Regions from separate parts of the Sphingobium sp. TomTYG75 genome, predicted to be linked through region 2. Evidence: predicted binding sites of a transcription regulator. Region 2 holds the regulator's gene; the other holds the start of a gene.

Region 1 (4,410 bases), 810 kb from region 2:
TGGGGTCGACCGGCTTTGGCGGCGGAGTCGCCATCCCGCATGCGAAGATTCCCGGTCTGGACCGGATGAGGGGCGTCGTCGTCCTGCTCAATCCCCCGATTGCCTTCGACGCGGTCGATGATGCGCCGGTCGACATTGTCTTCGCCCTGCTGTCGCCGGTCGATAGCGGCGCGGAACATCTGAAAACGCTGGCCCGCGTGTCGCGCTATCTGCGCGATGAGGGGCATGTCGCCCGGCTGCGTGGCGCGAAGTCGGCGGAGGCGCTGCACGCGCTGCTGGCCGGTGGCGAAGCGCGTGACGCCGCCTGAGGTGGACGGCGCGCCGAGCGGCGAGGCGGCGCATTTCCGTGCGCTGGAGAATCTCTACCGTTCCGCGCCGATCAACCGGATGTTCCGGTCGGAGCTGACGATTCCCGAGGCCGGCCGGTCGATCATCGAGTTCGATGTCGATGAAGAACAGTTCCACGCGGCGGGCGCGGTTCATGGCACCGTCTATTTCAAGATGATGGACGATGCCGCCTTTTATGCGGCGAACAGCCTTGTCAGCGATCGATTCCTGCTGACGACCGCCTTCAACCTGCTGTTCACTCGCCCGATCGGGCCGGGCCGGATTCGGGCCGAAGGGCGGTGGATCAGCGGGAAGCGGCGGGTGTTCGTCGCCGAAGCGAGCCTGATCGACATGGACGGCGAAGAGGTAGGCCGGGGAACGGGCACCTTCATGCGGTCACAATTCCCGCTGTCTTCGCTGCCGGGCTATGCAGGCTGACCGGCTGACCAGCGCGATGCTGGTTGGCGTGCTGGTAAGGCGCGCGGCCGGGGCAGGCGGATTCGCCACGGTACTGGTCAAGGGTGACGAGATTAGCGGCGCAATCCTTATCGAAACCGCTGAAAGAGGGCAGGCTATGGGCCTGTTCGAACGGGTTTCCGACTTTGCCGGTGGATATAGGTTGGAGCGTTGCGGACCCGCGCCGGATGAGGGAACCGAGTCCCTCAATCAATATATAGCGAGGCGTCGCAGATCAGACCCCGATCTGTGGGTCGTGGAACTCGATATCGCGGATGCGGAACGGTTCGCCGCTGAAACGATCTGTTGATCGTTGACTCTGAACAGATGGAAAGGCACTGGCCCCACCCAACGCTTAACGCGCAGGTTGCCAAATTCGCCCGTGGGGGGCGGGCGAGGTAAACACGCAGACGGGGGGCGGCCTGACGTCGATTATGTGATGGGGTTTTTCCCGACGTCCCTGGCCAAGAACCGCATGTTTCTGAGTTGTAATGAGTTTTCGTTTGAAGGCCGCGACTGCCGCGGCATTTGCCCTGACCGCCACCGTCGCGGTTACGGCGGCCGACATGTCGAGCGCTAGCGAAGTCGCTCCTTCGGTCGTATCCCTTGCCGGGAATCAAGAGCTGAATGCAGCTCCGGCGGCTTCCAAGCCCGCTGTTATTTTTGCCGCGCCGCGCGAAGTCGCCCAGCCGCTGGCCGATCTTTCCAATAGCGCCGATGTGCGTGCCGACAATCTGTCCGCTCTGGTCGATGCACAGGGTGCAGCCGAAGACCTGGACAGCGACATGAAATGCCTGGCTGGCGCGGTATATTTCGAATCGAAGGGCGAGAGCCTGGAAGGCCAGCTGGCCGTTGCCCGCGTCATCATCAATCGCGTGAAGTCGGGCCGTTTCGCCAGCAGCCTGTGCGGCGTCGTCTATCAGCCGGGCCAATTCAGCTTTGTCCGTGGCCGTGGTATGCCGGCAATCCCGATGGCCAGCGAAAGCTGGCGCAATGCTGTCGCGATCGCGCAGATCGCAATGCAGGACAGCTGGAACAGCAAGGCCGAAGGCGCCCTGTTTTTCCATGCCCGCCGCGTGTCGCCGAGCTGGGGCAAGCGCCAACTGGCCTCGATCGACAATCATATTTTCTATCGCTGATCCTCGGGTCGCACATCACAAGGACAGCGGGCCGGTTCAGGAAACTGAATCGGCCTTTTCTTTTGTTCCCTTCTTGTTCTAAGATATGGGCATGAGTCCGGTTTCTTCCATGCCCGCCCCCGATCGGGATTGCTCTCCCCTGACCGATGGTACGGCGCTGGCCGTAGCGCGTGGCACGCTGCGGCTGTTTTTTCGCCATGATATGAGCGGGATATTGGAAGTGCCGCTGCCCAATGGCCGCCGGGCTGACATTATGGCGCTGGACAGCGCGGGGCGGATCAGCATCGTCGAGATCAAGTGCAGCCGCGCCGACCTGCTGGGTGACATGAAATGGCCGGACTATCTCGATTATTGCGATCGCTTCTTCTGGGCGGTGCCTTCCGGCTTTGACCTGTCGTTGTTCGACAGCGAGGCTTTATGGCCAGCGCGTACGGGCCTGATCGTCGCGGATCAATATGATGCCGAATTGCTGCGGCCTGCGCCCGTGGAACCGCTCGCGGCGGCACGACGGAAAGCGGAGACCCTGCGCTTTGCACGGCGGGCGGCACGGCGGCTGACTGCATTGGCCGATCCCGATCATGCCGCCGAACTGGGATGGTGACGTAAGGACATCCACCATGAGGCGTCAGCGGGGGCGCGTACCCCAATATTCATCGGCCAGGAATCGGTGGAGCGCCGTCGATCCCTGCCGCGCTGCTGTCCGCGCCATGTGGCGGCGTATGTCATAGCTGCTGTTGTTCAGTCCGGTATGAAATGACTCCAGCGCCTTCTTCGTTTCATGCGGTGCATGCGTATAGGGCTGGAAGATATTGCCGAGGGCCTGTTCCCAGGCTTTCTCGATGTCGTTCTTGCGCTCCATAACCTGCCTCTCCGGGCTTGGGATGATATAAAGGAGATGGGAAGGCAGAGGGCGTGAGACAAGGCATGGCATGCTTGACGTGAGACCGGAGCGTCGTGCCTCCAATGAAAAGCGCTCCGTTCGCCGTGAGCTTGTCGAAGGGCTCCCCTTCTTTTCAGAACACGGAAAGGGCTTCGACATTCGAACGAGGCAAGTGACTCGTTCGGACAGCCCGAACGGGGTTAGGTAAGCGCGATATGGGGCACAATTCCCGAAAGCAGGCGCAAGGAAGGCGTCTAACCCGGTCGTCCTAGAAGGTTGGACCCTGCACCGGCCCAGAAGGCGCGGCCTTCGGCTTTGATGCCGCCAACACCTCGACAATTCCGGAGGTGCGCGCATCCCGTTCCGCATAGTCGCGCGCGGACATGCCAGCGATCGTGTCGCGCTTGTCCGCATTCGCCCCTTGAGCAACAAGCAGGCGGACGAGTCCGATGTCTCGTATCTGCACCGCGCGGATCAGCGGGGTTTCGCCGCTGCCATTGGTCTTGTCGATCTGTGCGCCGCCCGCGAGCAATGTGCGGACCCCGTCCTCGAACCGGGCCTGCACCGCGTTCATGAGCGGGGTATTGCCCCGATTGTCGGCAAGGTTGGGATTGGCACCTTTGGCGAGCAGGAAGGACAGCCAGGTATTGTCGCGACGGGCGATGACGAGGTGCAGCGCGGTTTCGCCGCTGGTGACGTCGCGGCTGTTGATGACGGTCGATCCTGGCTTCTGGATGAGGTCGGTGACCTTCTGCCCGTCGGCGTCCTTGACCGCCTTCAGGAAATTATAGCTGTCCGAAAATTGCGCCTGCGCCGCGACTGGCGACAGCAGCGCGAGTGCCAGAGCCGCCGCGCGCGCTGCGCCTATCCAAGCCGGAAAAGCCTTCATCATCGTCCTTAAGCCCCGTTGGCATTTGCAATAGCGCCCATAGCAGGGCATGGCTGGCGGCGCCATGAACAAAGCGATCCGTTCCCTCATCCTGCCGTTCACCGCCCTGCTGGCCGCCTGCAATATGGGTGCTGGCGGCAATGCATCAAGCGAGATGGAAGGGACGCGCGGCGATCTCGCCGGGGCGCGGATCGGCGCGCCCTTCACCCTGACCGACCAAGATGGGAAGAAGGTGCGGTGGGACGATTTCAAGGGCAAGTACCGGCTGGTCTATTTCGGCTACAGCTATTGCCCTGACGTCTGTCCGCTGGATTTGCAGCATATCATGCAGGGCTTTTCGCAGTTCGAGAAGGCGGATGCGAAGCGGGCGGCGAAGGTGCAGCCGATCTTCATCAGCGTCGATCCGGAGCGTGACACGCCTGCGGTGCTGAAGACTTATGTGGCGGCGTTTCACCCCAAGCTGATTGGACTGACCGGCACGCCCGAGGAAATCGCCAAGGTGGAAAAGGATTTCGTCGTCATCGCTAATAAGGAACCAGTGAAGGGCGACAGCGAGTATCTGGTCAGCCACACACGCACGCCCTATTTGTTTGGGCCGGACGGCCAGCCCGTGGCGCTAGTGCCGGTGGACGATCCGGGGACGCCGGACCAAGATGAGGGAGGACGAGACAATGTGCGCGCTTTCCTGGAAAAATGGGTCAAGTAACGGTTTGAACTTC
Region 2 (4,410 bases):
ACCGCGACCTGCGAGACTTCAGCGTCGATTTCGCCCGCACCTATGAACTGGTCGGCCAGGCCCCGGAAGGCTGCACCTTCGTCGCCGAAAGCGGCCTCGGTAGCCACGCCGATCTGGTGGCCATGTCCGAACATGGCGTCCGCTGCTTCCTGGTGGGCGAAAGCCTGATGCGCCAGCCCGATGTCGAAGCCGCTACCCACGCTCTACTTACCGGCGAATGAGCAAGCTCACCCATCTTGATGAGGACGGATCGGCCCATATGGTCGATGTTTCCGCCAAGGCCGTGACCGCCCGTGAAGCCATCGCCACCGGCCACATCGCTATGAGTGCCAAAGCTGCGGCCGCCATCGCTCAGGGTCTGGTGAAGAAAGGCGATGTTCTGGCCGTAGCGCGCGTAGCAGGCATCATGGCGGCAAAGCGTACCGCCGACCTCATCCCCCTCTGTCATCCCATCGCCCTGACCTCTGTTACGATCGACTTCGATCTGGAAACAGAGGGCGTCACCGTGACCGCTACCGCCAGAAGCGCGGGCCAAACCGGCGTTGAGATGGAAGCACTTACCGCTACCTCTGCCACGCTGCTGACCATCTACGACATGGCAAAGGCGCTCGATAAGGGCATGATCATCGGCAATGTCCGGTTGCTCGCAAAGTCGGGTGGCAAGTCGGGCGACTGGCGCGCCGAATGAGCCTGCTCCCGGTCGCGGAGGCTCAGGCGCGCCTGCTTGCGTTGGGCCGCCGCTTGCCGGAAGAGGACGCCCCGGTTTCCCACTGTGCAGGCCGATGGCTCGCAAGGGACATCTTTGCTCTGCGCGATCAGCCTTGGGCGGATCTATCGGCCATGGACGGTTACGCCATTCGTGCGGCAGAATGGCCTGGCCCTTGGCGCCTAACCGCTGAAAGCACGGCGGGCGGCTCCCTTCACTCTGCTTTGGCTCCGGGGGAATGCTGCCGCATCTTCACCGGCGCACCACTGCCGCCCGGCGCCGATACCGTCCTGATCCAGGAAGATGCGCAGCTGGACGGCCAGCTCGTGCATCCCCTCGGCTCTCCATTACCCACAGGACGAAATGTGCGCCCGGCGGCAAGCGACTTTGGCGCAAATCATCTATTGCTCCCTGCCGGTGCCGCATTGGGTCCCGCGCAGATTGCTCTCGCCGTTCTTGGGGGCCACGGAACCCTCCCGGTCGGCGCCCGTCCGCGCGTTGCCCTGATCTCTACCGGCAATGAACTCGTTCCCCCTGGAGCGCCCACGCCCTCTGGCCGCTTGCCATCCTCCAACGCGCCCATGCTGGCGGCCATGCTAGGTCAGGCAGGCGCGGAGGTGATCGACGTCGGCATCGTTCCCGACGATCTCGACGCAATGGTCCGGTCGCTCAAAGAAGCCGTCGGCGCCGACATCATCGTCTCGACTGGAGGCGCCTCGGTTGGCGATCACGACTTGGTGAGGCCAGCTTTCCAGGCGGCAGGCGGCACTCTGGATTTCTGGAAGATTCGCATGCGCCCCGGCAAGCCGCTCATGGCGGGAAAGCTGGGTGACACTCTATTCCTCGGCCTTCCCGGCAACCCGGTGTCCGCCTTCGTGACAGCGACGCTGTTCCTGCTGCCGCTCGTCCGGCACATGGCCGGAGCCGCCAGCCCGCTCCCGCGTACAATGATCGCGGAACTCGCGGCCCCACTTCCAGCGACAGGAGAGCGCGACGACTATCTTCGCGCCTACCTCACTGGTGCTGGGTTGGTCTCGGTTACCTCGCAGGACAGCGCCGCTACCGCAGCCCTGGCTCAAGCGGACTGCCTGATCCTTCGACCGGCCAACTCACTCCCGGCTGCCGTAGGCGACAAGGTAACCATCGTTCCGCTCTGACAATGAGAAAGGGGCCGCAAAGCGGCCCCTCCCCTTGATCCAACCAAACGTAGATCAGCGCTGCTGCTTGCTGTGATCGCTCTTGTCCTTGCGGCTTTCGCCCATTTGACCCTGGCGATTTTCCTGCTGCTGCTGACGCCCGCCCTGGCTTGAGCGGTCACCACCTTGCTGGCGGCGCTGTTTGTCCTGATCGTTCTGGTTCGCCATCTTACTCTCCTATTCACCCTCTTTGGGAAGGCCGCTACTGAACGGCTGTGACGCGGGTCCGTTCCTTTCGTTACGCTTGGCGCAACCCTGCTTGACTTGCCTCCTTACGTTTCCTATGCGTTCTCCATCCGTTCCATGGAGGATAAGTCGGCATGCTGACGCCCAAGCAACAGGAATTGCTCAGCTTCATTCAAACTCGGCTCGAGGAAGGCGGGGTTTCGCCTTCGTTTGAGGAGATGAAGGAAGCGCTCGATCTTCGATCGAAATCCGGGATTCACCGGTTGATTAATGCGCTGGAAGAACGCGGATTCATCCGCCGCCTGCCAAATCGGGCACGAGCACTGGAGGTTTTGAAACTTCCTGAAGCGATGCATCGCGCTCCTAAGGTCGCAGCGACACCCAAACCGCAACTGTCGGCCAAGCCCCCGGTCGCAGCCAATGACGTGATCGACATCCCCCTTCACGGGCGGATTGCCGCAGGCGTTCCGATCGAAGCCATGGAAGGACAGAATATGCTGTCCGTTCCTGCGGCTCTACTGGGTGCCGGAGACCATTATGCTCTTGAGGTTTCGGGCGATTCGATGATCGATGCGGGCATCCTCGACGGCGACTTTGCACTGATCCAGCGCACTGAAGTCGCGCGCGAGGGGCAAATCGTGGTCGCACTGATCGAGGATAGCGAGGCGACGCTGAAATATTATCATCGCCAGGGACCTAAGGTCAGGCTCGATCCGGCCAACAATGCTTATGAGCCGCAAATCTACGATTCGCAGCAGGTGCGCATTCAAGGAAAGCTGGCTGGTCTGCTGCGACGGTACAACTGATCGGATCGGCGGCGAGCCGGAAGATAGGAAGGCCGGGCGACCCACGGATGTGCGTCGCCCACTGTTTTCCCGGTTCGCACGGTTCCTCCATCAAGATCGATTGCCAGCCCGCCGGTATGTGCCAACAACCGCCGGTCGGCTTTCAGCCAGCGGGGCCGACACCATGGCGGCAGGCGGCGGTCAGCGATAACGATGTCGGCGCGCGCGCAATCGCGTGCCAGGATGTCCTTGGGTACGACAACCCCGCTTCTCGTCACCAATAGCTGCCATATGCGCCCTCCTCCGGTTAGGGCCACCATGCACAAGTCCATGGAACAACGCGCCTCGGGCAAGTCTGCAAGAGCGCCCAGCGGACCTCCATAGCCTGCACTCTCTGCAATCATATCGCGGACATAGTCTCCGGCCCGTTCGCGCAGAATAGCCATGCCGCCGTCTTGCCCGCGAACGGCCACATGGCGCCCATCCGCTGTAACCAGAATGTCGGGGGGCGAACTCATCATAATAATGGCCATCCCCAGCGTCACGGGGACCATTCCCGCCCACCGCCAAGCGCTTCGCCACAGCAGGCACCAAAGGCCGCCCAGCACGATGATCCCGAAAATCACGTTGGACACCGAGGGCGCAGTGACGATCGCCCAAGGACTTGCCGCCACCCAATGCGCGATCAGCAACAGCACGTCGAGCGCGCGGGAGGTCAGCCACCAGGCTGGAGCACCCAGACCGGCAACATCCAGCAGCAGGGCCAACGCTTCCAACGGCATGACGACAAAGGTCGTCAGGGGAATAGCCACAAGGTTTGCAAAAGCGCCTATCATCCCGGCCTTGTGAAAGTGGAACAACGCGATCGGCGCCAGAACCATTTCCACCGCAAAGCCGGAGAGAAGCAGGACGGCAAGGTGGCGACCCAGTCGCCGAAGCGCTGGCTCGTCACGGGATGCCGCGAACGCCCGAAAGCGGTGATGTTCGCCCAAGGCAACAATAGCGATAACTGCGGCGAAACTCATCTGGAAGCTTGGCCCCGCCAGCGCCTCTGGCCATGCCAACAGAACCACCAGTGCACCGGCGGCTATCAGCCGCAAGGTGATGGCTTCGCGCCCAAGCGCAAGCCCTCCCAGCACCAGCAGTGCCGCGACGCAGGATCGAACCGTCGGCACTTCCGCGCCCGTCAGCAAAGTATATCCCAGGCCCGCCAGCGCACCACCGGCCGCAGCGATCAGCATCAACGGCCAGTCCAACGCCGCACGTCGGCTGAGTGCCATGATCCGCATCAGCAGGAAAATGACCGCGCCGATGAGGGCGGTGACGTGCAACCCGCTGATCGAGAGCAGATGGGCAAGACCGCTGCGGCGCATCGCGTCGGCGTCCGCCTCGCTGATCGCGCCCTGATCCCCCGTCGCCAGCGCTGCGGCGATCCCCGCTCCGTCGCCATTTGCATTCTTCAATATATGCGCGAAAAGACGATTGCGCAGAGGCGGCGCCTCCGTTGATGGTCGTAGCACGACGATGGGCTTGAGCG

What was found. Region 2 encodes LexA, which represses DNA repair genes until DNA is damaged. Its sites were predicted from a motif close to GTTCCNCNCTTGTTCT; they were not measured.
Region 1: a site for LexA is predicted at 1,987-2,002, ahead of ACYU81_RS07460 (MmcB family DNA repair protein). Genes of this name have one in related genera too.

Annotation. Positions count from the first base shown of each region.
Region 1 covers NZ_BSRE01000001.1:1,469,131-1,473,540, reverse strand. Annotated here, with positions in the region: gene ACYU81_RS07480 (PTS sugar transporter subunit IIA) at 1-308, shown strand, start outside; gene ACYU81_RS07475 (PaaI family thioesterase) at 226-765, shown strand; gene ACYU81_RS07470 (DUF1491 family protein) at 755-1,093, shown strand; gene ACYU81_RS07465 (cell wall hydrolase) at 1,275-1,922, shown strand; gene ACYU81_RS07460 (MmcB family DNA repair protein) at 2,032-2,523, shown strand; gene ACYU81_RS07455 (hypothetical protein) at 2,548-2,781, opposite strand; gene ACYU81_RS07450 (ankyrin repeat domain-containing protein) at 3,071-3,694, opposite strand; gene ACYU81_RS07445 (SCO family protein) at 3,741-4,397, shown strand; gene ACYU81_RS07440 (YcgN family cysteine cluster protein) at 4,402-4,410, shown strand, end outside.
Region 2 covers NZ_BSRE01000001.1:2,283,815-2,288,224, reverse strand. Annotated here, with positions in the region: gene trpC (indole-3-glycerol phosphate synthase TrpC) at 1-221, shown strand, start outside; gene moaC (cyclic pyranopterin monophosphate synthase MoaC) at 218-688, shown strand; gene ACYU81_RS11595 (molybdopterin molybdotransferase MoeA) at 685-1,863, shown strand; gene ACYU81_RS11590 (hypothetical protein) at 1,918-2,070, opposite strand; gene lexA (transcriptional repressor LexA) at 2,223-2,894, shown strand; gene ACYU81_RS11580 (ComEC/Rec2 family competence protein) at 2,855-4,410, opposite strand, start outside.